Regions from separate parts of the Owenweeksia hongkongensis DSM 17368 genome, predicted to be linked through region 2. Evidence: riboswitches for the same ligand, from Rfam matches in the RefSeq annotation. Region 2 holds a riboswitch; the other holds the start of a gene.
What was found. A riboswitch is a leader RNA that binds a small molecule or an ion and turns the genes downstream of it on or off. The one in region 2 is predicted to bind S-adenosylmethionine.
Positions count from the first base shown of each region.

Region 1: another riboswitch for S-adenosylmethionine. It lies ahead of OWEHO_RS15590 (homocysteine S-methyltransferase family protein); the one in region 2 lies ahead of OWEHO_RS12795 (trans-sulfuration enzyme family protein).

Region 1 covers NC_016599.1:3,525,742-3,537,759, reverse strand. The annotation lists gene metF (methylenetetrahydrofolate reductase [NAD(P)H]) at 1-357, opposite strand, end outside; gene metH (methionine synthase) at 376-3,027, opposite strand; gene OWEHO_RS15595 (four helix bundle protein) at 3,059-3,433, opposite strand; gene OWEHO_RS15590 (homocysteine S-methyltransferase family protein) at 3,436-4,476, opposite strand; SAM riboswitch class I at 4,538-4,650, opposite strand; gene OWEHO_RS15585 (acetyl-CoA hydrolase/transferase family protein) at 4,829-6,100, shown strand; gene OWEHO_RS15580 (Glu/Leu/Phe/Val family dehydrogenase) at 6,165-7,577, opposite strand; gene metK (methionine adenosyltransferase) at 7,890-9,143, shown strand; gene OWEHO_RS15570 (PKD domain-containing protein) at 9,271-10,776, opposite strand; gene OWEHO_RS15565 (T9SS type A sorting domain-containing protein) at 10,905-12,018, opposite strand, start outside.
Region 2 covers NC_016599.1:2,874,713-2,886,730, forward strand. The annotation lists gene OWEHO_RS12745 (hypothetical protein) at 1-1,014, opposite strand, end outside; gene OWEHO_RS12750 (DUF6962 family protein) at 1,157-1,891, shown strand; gene OWEHO_RS12755 (cation:proton antiporter) at 1,905-3,719, opposite strand; gene OWEHO_RS12760 (arsenate reductase ArsC) at 3,776-4,186, opposite strand; gene arsB (ACR3 family arsenite efflux transporter) at 4,183-5,250, opposite strand; gene OWEHO_RS12770 (ArsR/SmtB family transcription factor) at 5,309-5,638, opposite strand; gene OWEHO_RS12775 (hypothetical protein) at 5,765-6,586, shown strand; gene OWEHO_RS12780 (cob(I)yrinic acid a,c-diamide adenosyltransferase) at 6,685-7,230, shown strand; gene OWEHO_RS12785 (DUF2795 domain-containing protein) at 7,314-7,538, shown strand; gene OWEHO_RS12790 (homoserine dehydrogenase) at 7,675-8,670, opposite strand; gene OWEHO_RS12795 (trans-sulfuration enzyme family protein) at 8,667-9,851, opposite strand; SAM riboswitch class I at 9,993-10,107, opposite strand; gene OWEHO_RS12800 (hypothetical protein) at 10,388-10,846, shown strand; gene OWEHO_RS12805 (hypothetical protein) at 11,189-11,869, shown strand.

The DNA.
Region 1 (12,018 bases), 650 kb from region 2:
ATTCTCTATTCCCAAAAAGTTGAGATCTATCAAAGCGTTTTCAGTATCCTCACGATTAAACCCTCCGCAGAGGATATGGGGTACCGCATCTATCTTGTACTTATTTTGGATGGCGGCACAAATCCCAACAGTACCCGGTCTTTTCTTGATGACTTTTTGCTCCAACAAACCACCTGGCATTTGTTTATAAACCACCTCTTCTCGGTGATAGGTCACATTCACAAATGGGGGTTTATACTCCATCAATGAATCAATGGTTTGATAAATTTCCCCAATGTTTTGTCCCTTAAGGGGAGGCAAAATCTCAAATGAAAAGATAGTTTCCTTAGCGTTGTTTATATGATCAATTACTTTCATGTATTGTAAGCGTGTATGTTAATAGTTAAGGTTTGGTCGCAGCCATTTTTCAGCTTCAGCTAAAGAAATATTCTTACGCTCAGCGTAATCTTCAACTTGGTCTTTTGTGATTTTTCCAAGTCCAAAATATTTGGAATCCGGGTGTGCGAAATAGTAACCAGATACAGATGAAGCAGGATACATGGCCAAAGAGTCGGTCAATGTCATTCCGATTCGATCGGCTTGAAGCAAATCAAAAATGGTGTTCTTTTCCAAGTGATCCGGACAAGCGGGGTAGCCTGGTGCCGGACGAATGCCTTGATATTTTTCTTTTATCAATTCATCATTTTCTAATTGCTCACCAGATGCATAGCCCCAATATTCTGTTCTCACCTTATAATGAAGCCATTCTGCCGTGGCTTCCGCCAATCGGTCTGCCAGAGATTTTACCATTATTGATTTATAATCATCCTGATCTTTTAAATACTCTTCAAGCATTTTTTCTATCCCTAAACCAGCGGTTACCGCAAAACACCCCACGTAATCTGTAAGGCCTGTTTCCTTGGGCGCCACAAAATCGCTCAATGCTATGTTAGATGCAGCAGCAGCTTTCTTGGTTTGCTGGCGAAGTGTACGGAATGTTGCCAAGTCTTCACCTCCTATGCTCAATTCAATATCATCTTCCACAGAATTGGCTTCCCAAATTCCAAAAACTGCTTTGGCAGAAAGCTTTTTGTTTTCAATAATATCATCAAGCATGGCCTGAGCATCATTGTATACACTGGTGGCAGCATCCCCAACCACCTCATCCTCCAGTATCATTGGAAACTTTCCATGCAATTCCCAAGTGATAAAAAAGGGAGTCCAATCCATAAACTTTCTTATCTCTGCAAGGTCCAGATCTTCAAGAACCTTGACACCTAAAAAGTTTGGCTTTTTAATAACTTCCTCGCTGAAATTCACTTGAAGTTTATTTGCCCGAGCATCCTCTAATGACAAGTATTCTTTGGCACTACTCCTACTCAAATATCCGTCACGAAGCTTAGTATATTCCTCAGCAAGCTTCTTTTTAAAATCTGAATGGGAAGCTTTATTTGATAAAGTTTGCGCCACGGGAACACTGCGGCTGGCGTCATTCACGTGAACCGCGATTCCTGAATATTCCGGGAATATTTTAACAGCTGTGTGCGCTCGAGATGTTGTTGCCCCACCTATCATCAGCGGCATGGTCATCTTCTTACGCTCCATTTCCTGAGCCACGTAAATCATTTCATCAAGCGATGGGGTAATCAATCCACTCAGGCCAATTGCATCCACATCTTCTTCAAGGGCTTTCTCCAAAATTTTCTCAAGTGGCACCATTACACCAAGATCCACAATGTCAAAGTTGTTGCACGCCAGCACCACTCCCACTATATTTTTCCCAATATCATGTACATCACCTTTTACGGTAGCCAATAGAATTTTCCCTTTTTTACTTGTATCCTTATTCTTGGCTTTTTCAGCTTCTAAATATGGCTGCAAATAAGCCACAGCTTTTTTCATCACTCTAGCGGATTTTACCACTTGAGGCAAAAACATTTTACCAGAGCCAAACAAATCACCCACCACATTCATTCCATCCATCAGTGGGCCTTCTATCACCTCCAGTGGTGTAGCAAATTTTTTACGTGCCTCTTCCGAATCTACCTCAATAAAATCCACAATCCCTTTTACCAAGGCATGCTCTATCCGTTTACCGACCGATTCTTCGCGCCAAGCCAAATCCTTTTCACGGGTTTTAGTTTCACCTACAAAGTTTTCAGCAAAGTCCAACAGTCTTTCCGTGGCGTCATCCCTTCTGTCAAGCAGCACATCCTCTACCCTTTCCATTAGGTCTTTGGGCACTTCTTCATACACTTCCAGCAAACTTGGGTTTACAATCCCCATGTCCATGCCGTTTTGTACAGCGTGATACAAAAACGCAGCATGCATGGCCTCTCTCACCGATTGATTTCCGCGAAAGCTAAACGATACATTGCTCACCCCTCCGCTCACTTTGGCTCCAGGCAAGTTTTCCTTAATCCATTTTGTAGCTTCAAAAAAGTCAAGCGCATTTCTGCGGTGCTCCTCAATACCCGTTGCCACGGGAAATATGTTTGGATCAAAAATTATATCCTCCTTAGGGAAGTTTACTTTTTCTACAAGTAACTTATATGAACGTTCACAAATTTCAATTCTACGCTGATAAGTATCAGCCTGACCGTCTTCATCAAAAGCCATTACAATTACGGCCGCCCCATAGCGCCTTACTTTTTTCGCTTGTGCTAAAAATTCAGCCTCTCCACCTTTAAGGCTTATTGAGTTTACAATCGCTTTTCCCTGCACACATTTCAGCCCCGCTTCTATGATTTCCCATTTTGAAGAATCAATCATTACAGGTACCCTCGAAATATCCGGCTCGGCAGCAATAAGGTGCAAAAACTTAGTCATAGCATACTTTCCATCAAGCATACCCTCATCCATATTAATGTCAATCACCTGAGCCCCGCCCTCTACTTGATCACGAGCTACATCAAGTGCTTCATCATATTTTTCTTCTTTGATCAATCGCAAAAATTTGCGCGATCCCGTAACATTTGTCCGCTCTCCAATATTTATAAAATTGGATTGAGCGGTAGTTATTAATGGTTCTAATCCTGATAGTTTCATTGCGTTTTGTTTAGTTAACAGTCCATAGTCATTAGTCTACAGATTGGTCACCGTTTCGTAGAGAATTTCTTAGTCCTTGGGTGATTTTGATTACTTCCTCGGTCCTATCGTAGTTCTTATTAAAGTTTTCTAAGTCTATCAAACCTCGTTTTTTCGCTGTATGTAAACACGCTATTACCTCGATTCCTGAACGAATTGCATAACCAAGAAATACAGAAAACTGCTTATTAGTTTGTCCTGTAGAACCTTCTGCAATATTTAGATTAATAGAATCTGCGGCCCTCTTGATTTGAGAAGTTAAAATGTATTTCTCATCCTGTGGAAAATTCAAGGTAAGTTCATGGATATCCGCACTTAAACCCAATGCCTTTTGCCATGCTATTAATTTTTCAAACTTAAATCCCATACCTATCTATCAATTTCCTGTGGACTATCGACTGTCGACTGAATGCTCTTAACACTCCTTGGTTCATACTCGCCAGCCAACTTCGCAATCGCACTTATATGCTCCGGCCCCGTACCACAGCACCCACCAATAATATTGATCAATCCCATGTCGAGATACTCTTTTATCTGAGCCGCCATTTTTTCTGGAGTTTCATCATACTCACCAAAAGCATTGGGCAAACCAGCATTGGGGTGTGCGCTCACCATAAATGGGGATTCTCTAGAAAGTATTTGCAAATAAGGTCGCAGTTGATCCGCTCCTAAGGCACAGTTGAGACCAACAGAAAGCAAAGGCGCATGCTCGATACTAATAAGAAAAGCCTCAGTAGTTTGTCCCGAAAGAGTTCTTCCACTGGCATCAGTTATAGTTCCCGAAACCATGATGGGTAATTCTTTTCCAATCTCATCATATAGCTCCATAATGCCGTACAAAGCAGCTTTCGCATTGAGCGTGTCAAACACCGTTTCCACCATCAAAGCATCCACCCCGCCTTCTATCAAAGCAAGGGCTTGTTCTTTGTAATCTCTTACTAATGTATCGTAATCGATAGCTCTATAGCCAGGATTATTGACGTCCGGAGAAAGGCTTGCCGTCTTATTAGTTGGCCCCATAGAACCTATTACAAAACGCGGTTTGTGAGGTTCCTTTGCGGTAAATTCATCTGCTACTTCACGAGCAATTTGAGCAGCCTTTAAGTTGATTTCAGGCACCAAATCCTCCATGTCATAATCAGCCATTGAAATGCGCGTACTATTGAAAGTATTTGTCTCAATAAGATCTGCACCCGCCTCAAAGTACTTGGCGTGGATAGCTTTTATAATATCAGGTTGCGTAAGGGATAGAAGGTCATTGTTTCCCTTGAGGTCACTTGGATAATCTTTAAATCGCTCACCGCGATAATCAGCCTCAGTAAGTTTATAGCCTTGTATCATAGTACCCATAGCACCATCCAACACAAGAATTCGTTTTTTGGCCTCATCGGCCAATAGTGATTTTGTCATAGTTTAATCTTTTAAGCTATGACTTACCAGATGTATTTATAAAGGATTGTTTTACGAACTCACTTTATCTATCTCCAGACCTTGCGATCTTTATTGGAGTAGGAATTAGCACCCGGCCAGTCCGGGTTGCTAAGACGTCATAGGGCCCATTCCCTCAGTCTTTCTGGATAAGTCAGTGACAAATGTAGCTGACAGCTTTTTAAAAACCAAACTTTAATTTTTGCTTCTTTCGGTTGGTATGGTCTGGACAAAACAACGTGTATCTATAATATTACCTTTCAATATTCTAAAGCTGTCAAATCTCATTTTTCACCTTAGTAAAGCTCTATAAGTTTGCCTTAAATTAAGCATCATGAAACATAATACAGCCCTTGAAGCCGTTTCCAAAATAAAGTCAGGACAACACATTTTTATACACACCGCAGCAGCTGCCCCCAAGCCCTTAGTAGAAGCATTGGTCCAAAGAGCTGGTGAGTTATCTGATATCACCATTTATCAACTTCATACAGAAGGACCTGCTCCGTATACTGAAGAGCAATATCAGGACACCTTTACTGTAAACGCTTTGTTTATTGGAGCAAATTGTCGAAAAGCAGTAAATGCCGGACGAGTAAATTTCATCCCTTGCTTTTTAAGCGAAGTTCCTATTATGTTTAGAAGTGGTATCATCCCCTTGGATGTGGCTTTGATACAGGTCTCTCCACCTGATGCCAAAGGTTTTTGCAGCCTTGGTGTTTCAGTGGATGCAACGCGTTCTGCAGTTGAAAAATCAAGTTTAGTGATTGCTCAGGTTAATCCAAGAATGCCCAGAACCCATGGCGATGGATTTATTCACATTGGTGATATTGATGAATATGTGGTGATGGAGACAGAACTTCCTGAGCATGCGCCTGCGCCTTTAACGGAAGTAGAGAAAAAAATAGGGGAACATATTGCTGATATAATCGAGGATGGGGCTACTTTACAAATGGGTATTGGCTCCATACCCGATGCTGTATTGAGCTGCTTAGGTAATCACAAAAATCTTGGTATTCACACCGAAATGTTTTCGGACGGAGTAATCCCGCTTGTGGAAAGTGGTGTTATAAACAACTCTCAAAAAACCATCCACCCCGGCACTCTTGTTTCGGGCTTTCTTGTTGGTAGTCGTAAACTTTATGATTTTGTAGATGATAACCCGATGGTTCGGATGCTTGATATTCAATATGTGAATGACACCAAGGTAATTAGGAAGCTTCCTAAAATGACAACCATAAATAGTGCTATTGAAGTAGATATCACCGGCCAGGTAAGTGCTGATTCTATTGGAACAATGATGTATTCTGGGGTTGGTGGTCAAATGGATTTTGTACGAGGTTCTTCGTTGTCACAAGGTGGAAAACCAATAATAGCATTGCCTTCTATTACTTCGCGTGGTGAATCAAAGATAGCCTCTATATTAAAACCTGGAGCTGGGGTAGTTACCACTCGTGCACACGTACATTACATCGCTACCGAATATGGTATTGTAAATCTGTATGGTAAAAACTTAAAAGAGCGTGCCAAGCTACTTATAGACATTGCTCATCCAAGTCATAGAGAGAATTTGGAAAGAGCAGCGCATGATAGGTATCATAAGTTTTAGGGTATACCCCAAAAGCAAAAGGCTACCTATCATGGTAGCCTTTTGAAAAAATACTGTAATTCAATTATGGGAAAATTCCCAAGTCCATATAGCTGATAGCTATTTTATTTAATGAGTTAACAAAAGCTGCGGTGCGCATATCTGGTACATCATAGTCAATTTGCGTTCTTCTCAAGCCTTCATAAGAATTTACCATAGTATCTTCAAGACCGCTCATTACCAAGTCCTCTTCGCTGGCACCTTTTACAATTGTACGCTTTACATCATCACTTAGTTCCACACCACTGGCTTTTTCAATTGCTTCCACTATTCTAAGGTTGTCCAGCATATCATAGCGCTTGTCTATTTTTCCAAAACTTACGCGACTCAAATTTTTTAGCCACTCAAAGTAAGAAACGGTAACCCCACCAGCATTCAGATAAATGTCCGGAATGATAAACTTTCCTGCTTCCACTAGCATTTTTTCCGCTGCGCGGCTTATAGGGCCATTGGCTGCTTCTCCAATTATTTTGGCCTTTATGCGTGATGCATTTTCTTCTGTAATTTGGTTTTCCAGAGCTGCAGGTACAAGAATGTCACATTCCATCTCGAGCATAGAAATGGAATTTTCAATATTTTTAGCTCCAGGAAAATCTTTCAAGGATCCATTTTCAATGCGGTGCATTTGCAAGGCATGAATATCCAGTCCTTCTTCATTGTAGGTGCCTCCATTATATTCCGCTACACCTATGATGATAGCCCCCTCTTCTTGTAAAAATTTGGCTGCATAAAATCCCACATTACCCAAACCTTGTACTATTACTTTTTTGCCTGCCAGGCCCCGTTCCAGTCCTAATTTTTTCATATCCTCTAACCTATCGCAGGCTTCCCTCAAGCCCAGACAAACTCCTTTACCTGTGGCTTCTGTTCGTCCTTCTATTCCTGATTGTGATAGTGGTTTTCCGGTAACACAACCCAAAGCATTAATAGACTCCGGAGTAAATGCAGAATACGTATCTGCAATCCAAGCCATTTCTCTAGCTCCTGTTCCATAATCGGGTGCTGGCACATCTATGGCTGGTCCAATAAAATTTTTCTTAATTAGCTCCGCTGTATACCTTCTGGTAATGCGTTCCAGTTCATTTACACTGTAACGTCTTCTGTCAATTTTCACGCCTCCTTTGGCCCCGCCAAACGGAACTTCAACAAGTGCACACTTATAACTCATGAGTGCGGCTAAACCTTTTACTTCACTTTCTTCTACATGTATACTATAGCGTATACCACCTTTTACCGGTGACTTATGATGCGAATGTTGAACTCTAAAACCTTCAATCACCTCATAGGTTCCATTATCCCTCCTTAGCGGGAAGGTAAATTTATAGATACTATTACATGCCATTATTTGATCTACCAATCCCTTTGGATGCTTTGTGTACAATGCAGCCTTGCCAACAAAACCACAAACATCATCAAACAAATCATATCCCTTACTCATAATTGTTTTCTCTTTAGTTTTATGTACCTAATATATAGACTTTACGCTGTCCCCACCAAGGATAGTTAAAGAATGTTAGGATAAATCCTACCTCACTTGCTAGATTATTGTAAGCCAAACAGTAGCCACTCAAAAAAATATGTGATCCACCTTTCCTTCAATATTTCCAATTCAATAATTATTATACATTTGCCGCTCGCGTGGAAAGATTTGGGCTGATTGCAACCACATAAAAAAATGCTAAAAACAGTGCTTTTAGCATAATCCCCTCCTTTTCGCGCCTCAAGAGATTTTAATATTTAAAGATTTATAATGGCGTATTTATTTACCTCAGAATCTGTTTCTGAAGGACATCCAGACAAAATTTCCGATCAAATTTCGGATGCCATCATTGATAATTTTTTGGCTTTTGACAAAGATTCTAAAGTAGCTTGTGAGACATTAGTAACTACTGGCCAAGTAGTACTTGCTGGCGAAATAAAGTCTAAAGCATACGTTGACGTTCAAACTGTGGCTCGCGATGTAATTCGTAAAATCGGGTACACCAAAGGTGCTTATATGTTTTCAGCAGATAGCTGTGGTGTACTTTCTGCACTGCATGAGCAATCACCAGATATCAACCAAGGAGTAGACCGCGGAACACCTGAAGAGCAAGGAGCCGGTGATCAAGGAATGATGTTTGGCTATGCTACCAACGAAACTGAAAACTACATGCCATTGGCGCTTGACCTAAGCCACAAAATGCTTCAGGAATTGGCAGCCATGCGTAGAGAAAGCACCGACATCACTTACCTGCGTCCTGATGCAAAATCTCAGGTTACCATTGAGTACTCTGATGATAATATCCCTCAGCGCATTACTGATATTGTAGTTTCTACTCAGCATGATGATTTTGCTGACGAACCTACCATGTTGGCCAAAATCAAAAAAGACATTGTTGGAATCTTAATTCCTCGTGTAATAGCACAATTGAAGCCAGAGCTTCAAAAGCTATTTACTAATGATATCAAATATCACATCAACCCAACTGGTAAGTTTGTAATTGGTGGCCCTCATGGTGACGCTGGTCTTACTGGTCGTAAAATTATTGTAGACACTTACGGTGGCAAAGGAGCTCACGGTGGTGGTGCTTTTTCAGGAAAAGATCCTAGTAAGGTAGACCGCTCTGCGGCTTACGCTACTCGTCATATTGCTAAAAACATGATTGCAGCAGGTGTAGCTGATCAGATTTTGGTTCAGGTATCTTATGCCATTGGAGTAGTAGAGCCGATGGGTATTTTTGTAGATACATACGGCACCTCTAAAGTAAATATGACAGATGGCGAGATTGCTAAAAAGGTGAGCGAAATCTTTGACATGCGCCCAGGAATTATTGAGCAACGCTTAAAATTGCGAAATCCGATGTACTCCGAAACTGCAGCTTATGGACATATGGGCCGTGAAAACAAAACGGTACAAAAGACCTTTACAGGAAGCAATGGTGAAGCTGTAAATATGGAAGTAGAGCTATTTACCTGGGAGAAATTAGACTATGTTGACCAGGTGAAAAAAGCGTTTTCCCTTTAAGTAAAAATCTAAAGTTTAAGATTTAATATTTGAGCCGCTCCGGGAAACTGGGGCGGCTTTTTTTGAATAAAAAAATGGCCGACCCCAAAACAGGACCGGCCACTCAAAACGATATATTCCCTAATCGTTAGTTGATGCTAAGCTTAACACTCTTTACAGTGTTTCTACTTTTTAATGTGAGCACGTACAAGCCTGATTGCTTATTGCCAAAGTCTATTTTTGAATCACCCGACTTCAGATATCCATTTGCAACTTGCGCTCCTTGGATATTATAAAGGCTCCACTCAGCTCCCTCTTTTAGCCCTTCCACATTCACAAAGTTAGAAGCAGGATTAGGGTATACTTTTACATCCAGCACCTCATACTCTTTTTGTCCTACCGTTGCACTTGGATCAAGAACATTTAAAGTAAACCCTGAGTTTTTGTAAATCACGTTTCCAAGACTGTCTATCCCTATTGTATCACAATAGTAAGAGTAACATCCTATATAATTTGTATCCACTACGTGCACACTAAGACACACACTATACAAGCCCGGACTTGAATATGTATGTGTTGGATAAGGTAAGTTTGAAGAATCTCCATCTCCAAAATACCAGTTGTAGGTCACATTGTAATTTGGGTCGTTAGCCCCGGGTGTAGAATTGTTATATATAAACAAGGCGTTTCCTCCTGAAGCAAGGGTATCCAAGTAATATGAAGCTTGACATGAAGGTGGGGTTTTATGAGTAACTGTAACCGTACCAAAAGCAGTATCTAAACAAAATACAGCTTGTGTAACACTGTCAATGGCCTGCATATATAGCGTAACATTATATGTACCTGACTGGGCGTATGTGTGATTCACCCCCCATTGACTAGTGGATGTATTACCATCCCCAAAATCCCAGGTAAAGTTTTGAGCGTAATACTTTCCCTGAAAACTCGAAGCTTGACTATTTGGAGAAAAATAAACTTGAAGCTGATTTGGGGAAACATTTGAGTTTAAAGAAACATTGCATGTATCCCTTCTACCCGGTGTCACCCAATTGTTCGATGTAGCACGAGCAATTATCGAAGATGTTACACTGTCTCTAACCTCATGCGTAAAAACTACTGTAAAATTGCCGCTTGTTGCATAAGTGTGAGACGGGTTTTGAAGTGTAGAACTACTTCCATCACCAAAGTTCCATTTGTAAGTACTATAGGATGGTACCGAAGAATTTTTGGTGCCTGATCCTTGAAAGTTTATCACAGTAGATCCGGATGCCGTTTGTAATGCAGAGCTACTAGCCGTTACCGTGGTCAGTGATCCGATTACAATAGTATCATAATCATAAGAGGTACATATAATTGCATTAGTTACGGAATCACTTACCTCCATTTTGAGACTTACGTAGAACGTACCAACATTAGAGTAATTATGACTTCTATTAGTGTTCCATGTTATTGAAGAATCAATTGTCCCATCCCCAAAGTTCCATATATACCGAACTTGACTGTACTGACTGACTGTAGAATTGTTTACAAACTGCACCATGGTACTACTCCCTTGCGCTTGATTTGTAACAAACGAGGCATTACAGGTAATTTGTGCCATTCCCGTAAAGGCTAATAACACTGATAGAATTGAAGTGATGTATAATTTTTTCATAGTGTAAGATTTTGGATTGATTAACTCCTTCCCAATCTTATTACGATCAAAATGCTGAATACAGGACACAAAAAAAGCCCTCAATGAGCGTGAGGGCTTTCTCTATTATTAAACGAAGAAATTGCACACTATCTTATACTAAGCTTTATACTCTTCGCTGAATTCATACTTTGAATACTAAAAATATACAAACCTGATTCCAGTACATCTAAGTTTACTTTTGACTCTTCCGATTGCAAAGTACCTTTAGCCACTATTGCCCCTTGAAGGTTGTATAATGTCCATTCTGCATCTTTGGTTAAACCCTCTACATTTACAAAATTGGAAGCAGGGTTTGGATATATACTAATTTCAGATTGGGAGACTGCCTCTTTTACCCCCACCGCATTGGGGTCCACCACATTCAAGGTAAAACCTACAGCCGAGTTTTTATAAAGAATATTCCCTGCAGTATCCATCCCTACACTATCACAAAAAGTACTAGTACAGTGATTAGCCAATGAATCCGTAACACTGATAGTAAGACATAATTCATAAATACCTGATGTGGTGTAAGTATGCGATGGAAATGGAAGTCGTGAGATGCTCCCATCACCAAAATCCCAAACAAAATCAACAGCCATACCAGTGCTAGATACTTGTGGTGTTGATAAGTTAATTATGTTAAGGTTGCCATTGCCACTAGTAAGAGTATCCACCTCATAAAGTGCGTTACATGAAATAGTAGATGGTTGTAGCGCCACTGTTTTTACCAGAGTATCTGTGCAAACAACGTTATATTGTACATCCTCTACTATTTGTATTAAGCTAACCTGATAAGTCCCCTGTGAAGTGTAAACGTGTGTCGGGTTTTTATCGGTAGAAACATTTCCATCCCCAAAACTCCATTCAAATTTTTCTAAATAACCACCCTTTGGATAGAGACAACTACTATGATTTTTAAAACCTACAGAAGTATTTGCAATATTAACCTTATAGCCAAATTCAACATTACAATCATTTGTAGCTGCAATTACAACCGTATCATAGCTAAGCCCAACGCCCAGAACCCTGTTGGAAATATCCTCAACTATAGTATAGGCCAGCTCCACGGTATATACGCCTGGTTCAGAATAATAATGAATTGGATTAGGAATATCGCTCCTGTTACCATCTCCGAAGCTCCAATTGAACTGCTCACGATGAATAGAGGAGTTAAAAGAAGCAGCTCCGTAACTCGAAGAGAATTTCACTTTACCTTTT
Region 2 (12,018 bases):
AATGGCATGTGTTTGCTGATCGTAAGTGGTGCCATCTTTTTTGAGTTTTGCGTAAAAAATCCCTTCCGCATCGCCACGAGAATCGGTATTATTATAAAAACCAGCTATCACCATTTTGTCATCACTGGTTTCATATAACCATACGCTGCTAATGAATTTATCGTCTAAGCTTGGGGTACTTTGTTCAAGACGTTTACCAGCTGTAGTTCTCTTTAGCATTTCTATATGATAGTTGGGCTCATCTTTGCTACCTTTCTTGGTGGTTCGGGTACTGTTGTCATCAAATACGGTAGACATAATATATGCATTGGCATCATTGTCAATCGCATAGTCTATTATATTCATTTTCTTCTCGGTGTAAGGCATACGCTGTACTTCACCCCAAATTTCCTTAAGGTCAGTGTCAAACACATGAAGCCCTATTTTGTCAAAGCTCTTAGAGTCATTTTTTACAGTAGGTACCATGCGGTATTGCACCAAGAGTTTGGACTTATCGGCAGATTGATAAAAATCAAATTTATCCGTTACTCCAAAAGACATTACACTAAACATGCCTCCAGCAAGATGCTGAGTACCCATTGAGGCTCCTGCAATTTTTCCGCGTGTGGTGACAAGTAATTTTTCACTTCCGTTATACTTCCCCGCCTCAAAATCTACAGCTCTGCAAAATAGCTGTTCGCTTTTGCGGCCTTTGTCATAAATAGAATAGAATACGTAGTATTCATCACCAATCTTTTTAATGGTTTCCAGTGAATAGGATTTAGGCATCTCTAGCTCTATTCGGTTGGTCTCCTTCATTGTCTTCACATCAAACCTTTGAATGATAGCGGTCTTCTTATCTATTTTTATAGAAAAGACTTGATCATCTAGTTGGAAGTAACTTTTAGATTGAGCATCTACTACTTTGTAGGGTTCACTTATTTCAAAATCAATCTTCTTTGGCTCATGGTATTGGCCAAAGCTTAATGATGAGCATAGCAGAGCTAAGCCCATAAAAAGGCTAGTTTTAGTCATAATGTATTTAAGATATTAGAATTATTAAGAGGTATGCGTTACTAAAAAATTGTTCGGGTGCCAATATAGAAAGAAAAACAAAATGCCCTTAAGGGTGTGTTATACACCTATAATATTTTCATTTGTAAAAAAAATCTTCAACTTGGAACAACCTTCTATTTACCCTTTTGGGATAAGAATTGACGAACCAGTGACCATGATTACGGATGTGCTGGTAGCTATAGTATGCATCATTGCCGCGCTAAAACTCCGAAAGTATTCGGATGGCAGTGGAACTCACAAAATCATCATATCTTATTTTGCCATGATGGGCGTGGCTACTTTTATTGGAGGAGTATTTGGCCATGGTTTTCTTTATGCTTTGGGCTTTTACTGGAAACTTCCTGGTTGGCTATTGAGCATGTTGGCGGTAAACTTTTTGGAGCGGGTGATGATTCGTTACTCTAAGCCTATTTTGAGTACCAAAGGGCATAAATTTTTCTCTTGGTTCAATATTGTGGAGCTTCTCACATTTATGGCTTTGGCGTTTGCCACGCTTAACTTTTTATATGTAGAAATTCATTCCACTTATGGCTTTTTAGTGGTAGTGTTTGGTTTTTGTGTTTTCAATTATAGAAGGCGCAATCGCACCAAAGCTGTAAAGCTGATGATGATAGCCGTAGCTATGATTTTTATCTGCTCAGTAATTTTTGTTGCAGAATTGAGCATCAGCAAATGGTTTAACCATGCGGATCTTGCTCATATCTTTATGGCCATAGGAGCAATTTTCTTCTACTACGCTTCCAAAGAAATGATGCTTGAAACCCAAAATGGCAAAGACTTAAAGGAAGCGGAGGGTAAAGACAGCTTGAGAGAAAAACGCTTCTCGCATGTTTAAGTCCTGAACTTTCTTAATGCGCCTCTGCGATATAGGCTAGCTTCATTCCTTTTTCAAATTGAGGTAAATCACGGCTTACCACCATTGGATCTTCCTCTTTGCGTAAAATAAATAATGGAATTATACTTCCGCGGTTGGCTTTTAGAATGGAGTCATATTCCTCGCGATCTTGGCAGCTATCTACGGCCATATCTTTGTGTTGACGTATGGCTTGCGCTAAATTTAGGTAGTCCACGTCCGCGCCAAAAAGTACGTTTCGCGGAAGGTCAATATCTTTGAGCTCCAGCTCTTTTTTACTGCAAAGGCGGTACACATTTTCTTCACCAAATTCTTCAGCAAAATACTTGTTGGCTAGGTTGTTTACCTCGCTGCTACTGGTAAGAGCCATAAGTCGCCCAATATTTGTGAGATCTAAATCCTCAAAAACATTGTCTCCCAAAATGTTGCCTTCATATACATCAAAACCCATGCGCTGTGCTTCTCGGATATTAGCTTGAGAAGTATCGGCTAAAGTAACCTGAACATCATATTGCTTTAAAAAATTGGCTAAAAAGCGTGAGTTTTCATTAGCTCCAGCTAAAAGGAAGCCCTTAGGTTCTGCACGTTGCACTTTCAGCAATTTGGCCAAAGGCTTAGCTGTTCCTCCTTGCAATACTACAGTTCCCACAATTACTAAAAAGGTAAGCGGGAGGATAAGTTCTGCTTGCTCGGCATCAATCGGAGCATCTGTGGTGTTGCTCAGCTGAAGTGCAAATAGAGAAGCTACGGCTGCAGCTACAATTCCTTTTGGACCTACCCAGGCCATAAAGATTATTTCACGCCAGTTGAACTTGCTACCCAAAGTACTTAGCCAAACTATAAGTGGGCGGATAATCAACACAACTACGCCAAATAGAAGAACAGCATCCCAGCCAAGTTTTTCAAGCTGTACCATGTCAATTCTGCTGGAAAGCAGGATAAACAAGACGGAGATTAGAATAATACTGATATCCTCTTTAAAGGAGAGTATTTTCTTAAATTCCTCAATCTTTATGTTGGCAACTACAATTCCCATAAAGGTGGCCGCCATAAGGCCTGCTTCATGAGAAATCATTTCTGAAAAGCTAAATGCAAAGATTACTAGACCCAGGGCGACCACATTTCTAAGGTAGCCAGGGATTCTATTCTTAAGTAAAATCCAACGCATGAACAGTGCGGCAAGACCACCAACGAATACTCCAGAGGCTATGGTGATAAAAAAGGTTTTTAGAACCTCTATAGTGTCTGCGTTTTCAAAATGACCGATTTGAATAAACTCATATACCAATACGGCAATTAGTGCTCCGATAGGATCGATTACAATTCCCTCCCATTTTAGCACATTGTTTATCCGTTCATTAGGTCGTGTGTTCCGCAGTATAGGAATTACCACAGTAGGACCAGAAACAATGATAAGAGCTCCAAATAGGAAAGCCAGACGATAATTTAGCCCAAGCAAATAATGAGCAGCAAGGCCACCCAGACCAAGCGTAATGATGGGGCCAAAAATCAGGAGATTTCGCACAACTCCGGCCTGGTGCCGAATATCTTTGAGCTTGAGTGTAAGTCCCCCTTCAAAAAGAATGATCCCAACCGAAATAGAAACAAAAGCAAAGAGTAAGTCGCCAGAAAAAATCTGGTCACCATCAAGCAACTTATCCCCGTAAGGAGTGAAAAAAGTAGATAAAGGACCGAGCGCAAGGCCAATCATTATAAGAGGTATGATAGCCGGAACTTTGATTTTCCATGCTAACCACTGCGCCAATACACTGAGTATTAAAATACTCGCTAGTTCTATCATTCCTTCCATAGGTCCTTATGCTCTTTGGGCTAAATATCGGATAAATTGATAATATCGGACTACACCTATAGATTGTTTACAAAAGTGCTGGCGTATTTTTTTATTTCATCTCTTACCCCACGAAAATCGTTCAATATTTCTTCATCCGTTCCGATGGCTTTTGCAGGATCATCAAAGCTTTGATGAAAACGCTCGGCATCAGATGGAAACCATGGGCAGTTTTCTTTGGCGTGATCGCACACAGTTATCAAATAGTCAAAGTTTACATCGCGGTACTCGTCTACGTGATTTGAAGTATGATGCGAAATATCAATGCCATCTTCTGCCAAAACTTTTATAGCCTTAGGATTCACGCCATGAGTTTCAATTCCGGCACTGTAGGCTTCAATTTTGTTGTTGCTAAAATGGTTTAGGTAGCCTTGCATTATTTGACTACGACAGGAGTTTCCGGTGCAAAGCACTAGTACTTTTTTCATGATAAAATAGATGTTTGTGGATAATATTTCTTTTTGAGCCAAAAGGCTACTCTAACTAATAAAATAAGGGCGGGCACTTCTACCAATGGGCCAATTACCCCTACAAATGCTTGCCCGGAGTTTAGTCCAAAAACGGCAATGGCTACTGCAATGGCGAGTTCAAAATTGTTGCCCGAAGCGGTAAATGAGATAGAGGCATTTTGAGCATAATCCGCACCAAAGGCCTTGCTTACAAAGAAGCTGATGATAAACATAAGTACGAAATAAATTACCAAAGGCACAGCTATAAGAACCACATCAAACGGGATTTGCACAATCAATTCGCCTTTGAGGCTAAACATCAAAATAATAGTGGCGAGTAATGCGATTAAGGTGATGGGTGAAATTGCAGGGATAAATTTTTTCTGGTACCAGTCTTCTCCTTTTAGCTTGACTAAAATCACACGACTTAAGAAGCCCATGACAAATGGAATACCCAGATAAATGACTACGCTTTCTGCTACTGCTGCCATCGAAATATCTACCAAAGCACCATCGATCCCGAAATAGGGTGGAAGCACGGTGATAAAAATATAGGCATAAAAGCTGTAGAAAATTACTTGGAAAATACTGTTTAGAGCAACCAGTCCGGCTGCATATTCGCGACTCCCTTCGGCTAATTCGTTCCATACAAGTACCATGGCGATGCAGCGGGCAAGACCGATAAGGATAAGCCCAACCATATATTCCGGGTAGTCTCGTAAGAAAATGAGTGCCAGGGCAAACATCAAAATTGGTCCAATAATCCAATTCAATAAAAGCGAAATAGAAAGCACTTTTACATTTTTGAAAACCTTAGGCAATTGCTTGTATTGAACTTTTGCCAGGGGCGGATACATCATTAATATGAGGCCAATGGCTAAAGGAATATTGGTGGAACCAGATCCATAGCTCTGAATGTTGTCAGCCATAGCGGGGAAAAAGTAGCCTAGAGCTACGCCAATTGCCATCGCGGCAAAAATCCATACGGTGAGGTAACGATCTAGAAAACTGAGTCTGCGAGGCTTAAAATTTTTAACTTCCATTTAATAAGATTTAGAATTCATCATATTGCTATTTTGCGATGATTGAGAGTAAATTTTTTTAACAACAGTTCGGGTCAGGCGGTAATAAATCAAACAGACCTTGAATATTTTCTTGAGCTTTTTTCCAATTGGATGGTTCTATACAATAGCACATTCGGGTGCCATCAATAGTTCCTTGAATCAATCCTGCTTTTTTCAACTCTTGTAGATGTTGCGAGATGGTAGCTTGCGCCAAGCCAGTCTCTTCTACCAAATCATTGTTTATACAGGATTTTGCCTTTAGCAAAAACTCCAAAATAGCGATACGAGCGGGGTGGCCAAGCACTTTAGCTAGGTCAGCCAATTGGTTTTGCTCTTGTGTAAAAAGATCTGTTCTTGTGACTCCCATTTTTAAATAAATTACTCATTGCAATATTACGATGAATATTAAAAAGGGCAATAACAAATATTTTTTTTTGTTATTTCAAGGTGAAGTTCTTCTCGTATTTATGACTCTTAACTAACCTTTCAATACATGAGATTTGGTCTTTTTCTTTTAGGCTTTATTGTCGCAAATAATCTGTTTGCTCAGAAGAATTACTATCTGTCCTTGGAGGGTGGAAATACATTGCACACAGCGGATTTTTATCTAAACTATAAGGCTGTACCAAATGATGATTTACGCGCAACCTATGCTGATGGTGCAGAGGACAATGAGGTGGAGCACTATCAGTTTTCGACAATGCCTTCTTTTGTTGCACGATTTCATTACGAAATTGGTGATCCAAGAAAAAGAAAATCGACTCTTGTGTACAGCGTGGGCCTAGGTTATTCTGAAACCAAGTTTGAAGTAACAGATCCAGGAACTGTTTTTTCTATTCCTTTAGGTTATGCTCTTACTGGCGGGCAACCTCGAGACTATAGGTATAGTTTTAATTACTTGATAATACCCTTGGGTGTATCCAAATATTTCAAAAAGCCCGGTAAAGTTTTCTTTTATTCAATAGGAACAGAGCTTACAAACTACTTTTTGGTAGGAAAAAAGGGTGAGGTGAAGTTCGAGGGTAATGCTTCTTATCAACCAAATAATGATGGAAGGCTTACTTCCTCTCGTGATTTTTTATTGCTGCTCAATCTTAATCCTTCCATTGGTGTGGCACTTGGCCGCGAGCAAAAATTCCGGATAGCCGTAAATGTAAAAGGAGGTATTTCTTTTTTAAATGTGTTAAGGAAGGAAGAGGCACTATTCAAACAATACACATACTCAGAGCAAGATGGCATTGAGATGTTTGAAAAAACAAAATCTTTGAATCCTTTTTATGGATTTGGCTTGAGTATGGCTTATCAACTTAATTAGATGCTTCGCTAATAGCTCTATCTTTTTTCAGTCTTTCAATCGTTCTGCATTATTCCTATTTTACTCATATTTGGCAACCCAACCAGAAATTGAGTAGAATGAAAATATATACCAAAAAAGGCGACAAAGGCGAAACCTCACTGATAGGAGGTGTTCGCGTAAGCAAAACTGATACGCGCATTGAAGCTTATGGAACGGTAGATGAACTGAACTCTGTTATAGGAGTGATTCGTGATTCTGCTAAAGACAGACAAGCCGAAGAAACTTTGGTAAGCATTCAGAATATACTATTTACCGTAGGTTCTGAGCTAGCCTCTGCACCGGGGAGTAAAATGAAATTGCCGGAAGTTGAGGTTTCAGACATCGAACTTTTGGAAACCGAAATGGATAAGATGAATGAGGATTTGCCCGATTTGAAAAACTTCATTTTGCCAGGTGGCGATTTGGCTGCATCTCATTGCCATGTGGCTAGATGTGTGTGTAGAAGAGCCGAGCGTAGGGCTGTAGCTTTGGCCCAGGTAGCGGAGGTTGACGAAAAAATCATAAAATATTTGAACAGATTGAGCGACTACCTGTTCACCTTAGCACGCTTTTACACCCACAAGCATGGAGGTGTGGAAACACCTTGGAAAACAAGGGGTTGATAATAAATTTCAAATAAATAGGAAATGCTTGTAAAAGTGCTTGAAAAAATTAATTTTGCAAAAAATAATAACGGAGATTAGATATGTACTGGACACTAGAATTAGCAAGTTATTTGAGTGATGCACCTTGGCCTGCAACTAAGGATGAGCTTATTGATTATTCTATCCGAACCGGTGCTCCTTTGGAGGTAGTGGAAAATCTACAGTCGATGGAAGAAGAGGAAGAGGAAATCTATGAAGTTATTCAAGATATATGGCCTGATTATCCTACCGATGAGGATTACCTCTGGAATGAGGATGAGTACTAAATAGTGCTGCACAAATATTTAAGCGCCCCATTCCGAAATCATTCGAAATGGGGCGCTCCTTTTTCATTCCACTTCTAGAAAGAAGGGGTGCCCCGAAAGGATTCGGGGCGGGGTAGTGGAAGGCTAAATCAACTGATTAAGCTGGGATTCCCTGCAGTTTCTTCAAATACTCCTTTCTCTGATAAAATTTAGAATAGTCATATCGGAATCCTTTTTTCCACTGAAATAAATCGCTAAGAACAGCTGATGCTGTAGCATTGGCACCAGCCCCACTTCCATATAGCATGTTGGTTCCAGCTATAGCTGAATGTACTTTGATGGCGTTCAATTCATATTCAACAGATGTAAATTGTGATGCGATGGGCTCTTCCTTAAAATCAATCGAAAGCTCCAAATTCTCGCCTTCGTTATTCACTTTGGCAATGCACTTCCACGGTTTTGATAAGTCAGGTGCTTGCTCCAAAAACTCTGAAAATGTGGTGCGCTGAACTTCTTCAATAGAAAGAGTGTCGCCAAAAGCATGAGCCGCAAGGATGATCAATTTGTATCCTGCATCCCAACCATCAATGTCGAGTGATGGGTCGCTTTCCGCAAAACCATTGCTCTGAGCTTGTGCTAAAGCATCATCAAAAGTCAATTTGTCCAGCCGAAGTTTGCTTAGCAAATAATTGGTAGAGCCATTTACAATTCCTTCCAGGCCAGTGATTTTTTCATTGGCATAATGACTTTCCAAAAGACGAATCACGGGAACAGCCCCTGCCACTGCCCCTTCATACAAAAGCGTTTTTCCTGTTTGATTTTGAAGGTCGATAAAAAAGCGAAGACTGTTGGCGATTGCTGCCTTGTTGGCGCTAATCACATCTTTGCCCGAGCGGAGAGATTGAGCAATGAGCGCTGTAGCTTCCGCGCCATTGTCAATCAGCTCAATCACAAGGTCTATTGATGAATCTTCTAAAACCTCCGAAGCATCGGTGGTCAGAAGTTCGGAGTTAATGTCCGTGTGTTTTCCAGGGTGCTTGATGCAAATCTTCTTTATGTTAATCTGATCGGAATAGAATTTTTGAATGTTGCTATACACTCCTCTTCCTACACAGCCGAGGCCAAAAAGGCCAATGTTTATCTTGTTGCTCATACCGCTAATTCTTCTTCAGTTTGTTTAATTTTAGATTTAAAAGTGGCCGCCAAAGCCTGGTCCAAATCGTAGATCAAATCCTGCGTGGCTTCGGTTCCTACCGAAAGGCGAATCAGTGAATCTTTGATTCCGGCATTTAGGCGGGTTTCGCGCGGGGTTGATTTATGAGTCATCAAGGCGGGGACACAAAGCAGACTTTTTATTCCGCCAAGACTTTCGGCCAGTTTGAAGAGTTTGGTTTTTTGAACCACATCAACTGCCAATTCTTCTTTGTCTTCTTTTAGTGAAAACGAAATGATACTGCCAAACTTGGATTGTTGCTCTTTAGCGATATCATGATTGGGATGGTTTTCCAGACCCGGGTAATACACCAAATCTACTTGTGGGTGAGCTTGTAGCCAATGTGCGATTTCATAGGCTGAATCTGCTTGCGCATTTACACGTAAGTGTAAGGTTTCAATTCCGCGGATTACCAACCAGCTGTCTTGCGGCCCGAGCACAGCACCTGTAGCATTTTGAATGAACTTGATTTTTTCACCTAGTTCTTGATTTTTACAAATTACTAAGCCTGCAATAAGATCAGAATGGCCGCCTAAATATTTGGTGGCACTGTGGATGATTAAATCTGCCCCAAGCTTAATAGGCTGCTGCAATACCGGAGAGGCAAAGGTGTTATCCACCACCACAAGGCAATCTTTAGCGTGAGCCACTTTGCAAATCTTCTGAATGTCAGAAATTTTGAGGGTTGGGTTGGTAGGGGTTTCTAGCCAAACTAGCTTGGTGGCTGGCGAAATGGCATCGACCACATTTTCCACGGAAGTGGTATCAACGTACTTCACGTTAATGCCAAATTTCTTGTAGATGTGCGTGAAGCAACGGAACGAACCACCGTAAATATCATCAACCGCAATGATTTCATCACCGGCCGAAAGCAGTTTGATAACTGCATCTACGGCTGCTAGTCCGCTGGCAAAAGCGTAGCCGGAATGTCCACCTTCGAGGTGAGCGGCCAAATCTTCCAGCGCCTGGCGTGTGGGGTTGTTGCTTCGTGAATAATCAAAACCTTGATTTACTCCGGGTGCCTGCTGCACAAAAGTGGAGGTTTGGTAGATTGGTGTTGAGATCGCGCCAGTTTGCGGATCAGGTTGTAAGAAGTGAAGGCTTTTTGTGATAGCTTCCATAAGTGTGTAAATTTTAAATAATTAAAAATTATACAAACACTTATCACAGAAGATGAAGAACAAAGGAGTTCTAGATCTTCCTGCACAAGAATGTTGGGGAAGATCAAAACGTCAACAATGCGATATTTTGAAAATGAGTCCAACTTATCTTTCCACACTTGCGTGCGGCAGGAGTTAGCACCTTATTCTCTTTTTGAAGCGAGAACAGGTTGCTAAGGTTTCAAAGGGCCATACCCTCCACCTTTCTGGATAAGAAATTGTAAATGAACGATTACTGGGGTCAAACTTATAACAAAATTCTAATCGTCCAAACACGGGGTGGCAAAAAAGTGATTTGAGAGGGGCTCTTCAAAGACTTGAAAATGAGCTGTGTTTTTAGGTTTTATAAGGGATGAAGGAAGTTTGAAAAAAGACGAAAAAAAATTGAAATTGGTTTTTAAGAGTTGGTGAAAAAGATGAATTTCGATCGAAAATGGGCTCAATCTTTACAAGGTTTGTATGTTTATATTCGTAGGGGCTTTAATTATTTGAAAATTATGTTTGCAAAGAAGATATTACCATTGATGATAATTGTCTTGATGAGTTTGCCGGGCCGCTCTCAAGCGGATAAGCAAATTGGGCTGGATTCGGTTTGTGTGTATTTGGAGATTTCAGAAAGGGGGCATACTACCGCTGGAGCCTACACTCATTTCAATGACTTAAAGGATAGAGGTATTCAAAAAATGTGTATTTCTATGGAAGAGAAAATAAGGCTGCAGGAAATTATGAATAGAGCTAAACAGAAAAGGCATTTTCAGCGGAAACTAGCTATGGGATTGGTTTTTTGTGAAGTTAGTTTTGAGAACAGTGCGTTTAATTCAAGGGTTGCCATATGGGTTGGATCAGAAGTGGGGGACATTATGGACTTATCAAGCCGAAAAGATTATTTGGTAACTGAGAAGAGAGACTTGGAATGGCTTATGGGGTTTAAGAACAAAATTGAACAATCACTTTAGAGCTTTAAGTTTATCCACCTGAATTATCCTCATCTCCTCGATCTAAACATCTTAAACCCTCCTTCTTTCTAGAAGAGGAATGTGCTGCGTGAAATTGTGCACCCTCGCCCTTCGGGCACTTCCGCCAGCGGGAGATATGCATTGTGTCCCCCTTTGGAGGGGGTGGCTGAAAGCCGGGGGAGGACAGTTTTTACTTTGAAAGCATTATGCTTTCAACCCTACATTTCATGTGTTATATTCGTGATAATTGAATACGGGAGCTTATGGTAGTGGTCAATTCGTGGTCATAAACGGAACCTCCAAAAAATTTCTATTTTCGTCTCACTCAGTTAAACTAGAACTATGCCTCTATTTCGAAAGCTACTTTTTATTACATTTTCTTTTGTGTCACTTTTCTTATCAGCTCAAAGCTTTAAGCCCTATCACTCTTATGGCGTGGTAGTAAATGCCCATTCGGTAAGTTTGCTTACCACGCAGCAAGCTGCTAATAATGGATATAGTAAGGCAGGAGAAGATATGGGTGGCAGTACTTTTGGTTTCGATTTTTTAGCCCATTATGATTATGGAGCCCTCAAGTGGCTGGGTGTAGGAACAGGTCTTGGCTTCAGTCGAAGAGGTGGGCGTGGTGCAGATGGTTATTCCTATGATGACAAAAGGTACCTTTCTTATCTTAATATCCCGGTGCGTGTGCAGTTTAAACCGTGGTACTATATATGGTTCGAAGCCAGTGTTGAGGTGCTTTATTTTTTAAACTATAAGGATGTGGGGTATTTTAGCTACCCTGGAGTTTCTGGTGGTAATGGGCCGTTTAATGCAGAAGGAATAAATAATATGACTGTAAGCTTTATACCTGCTTTAAGATTTAATCTGTTTGATGGGTTTTCATTTAATATTGGATATTCAATGGGCCTTGGCGATGCGGCTGCAGTGAAAGTTAGTCAGCCTACAGCTATGAGTACTACTTACAAAAATTTCAGTGTCTTTGTAGGGGTAAGATATATGTTTAACCAGCCTGAGAAGTAATTAGGGTTGATAAAGATTAAATCCATCAGGCTTTAAAAATCAAATGAGTCTTCCTTTTTTAAGTGTTTTCGCACTCTTAACATATGAAGTCAAAATCAGTGCTAATCCGTAAGACCTGCGTTATCCGTGTCTACTTTCCATCACAGAGT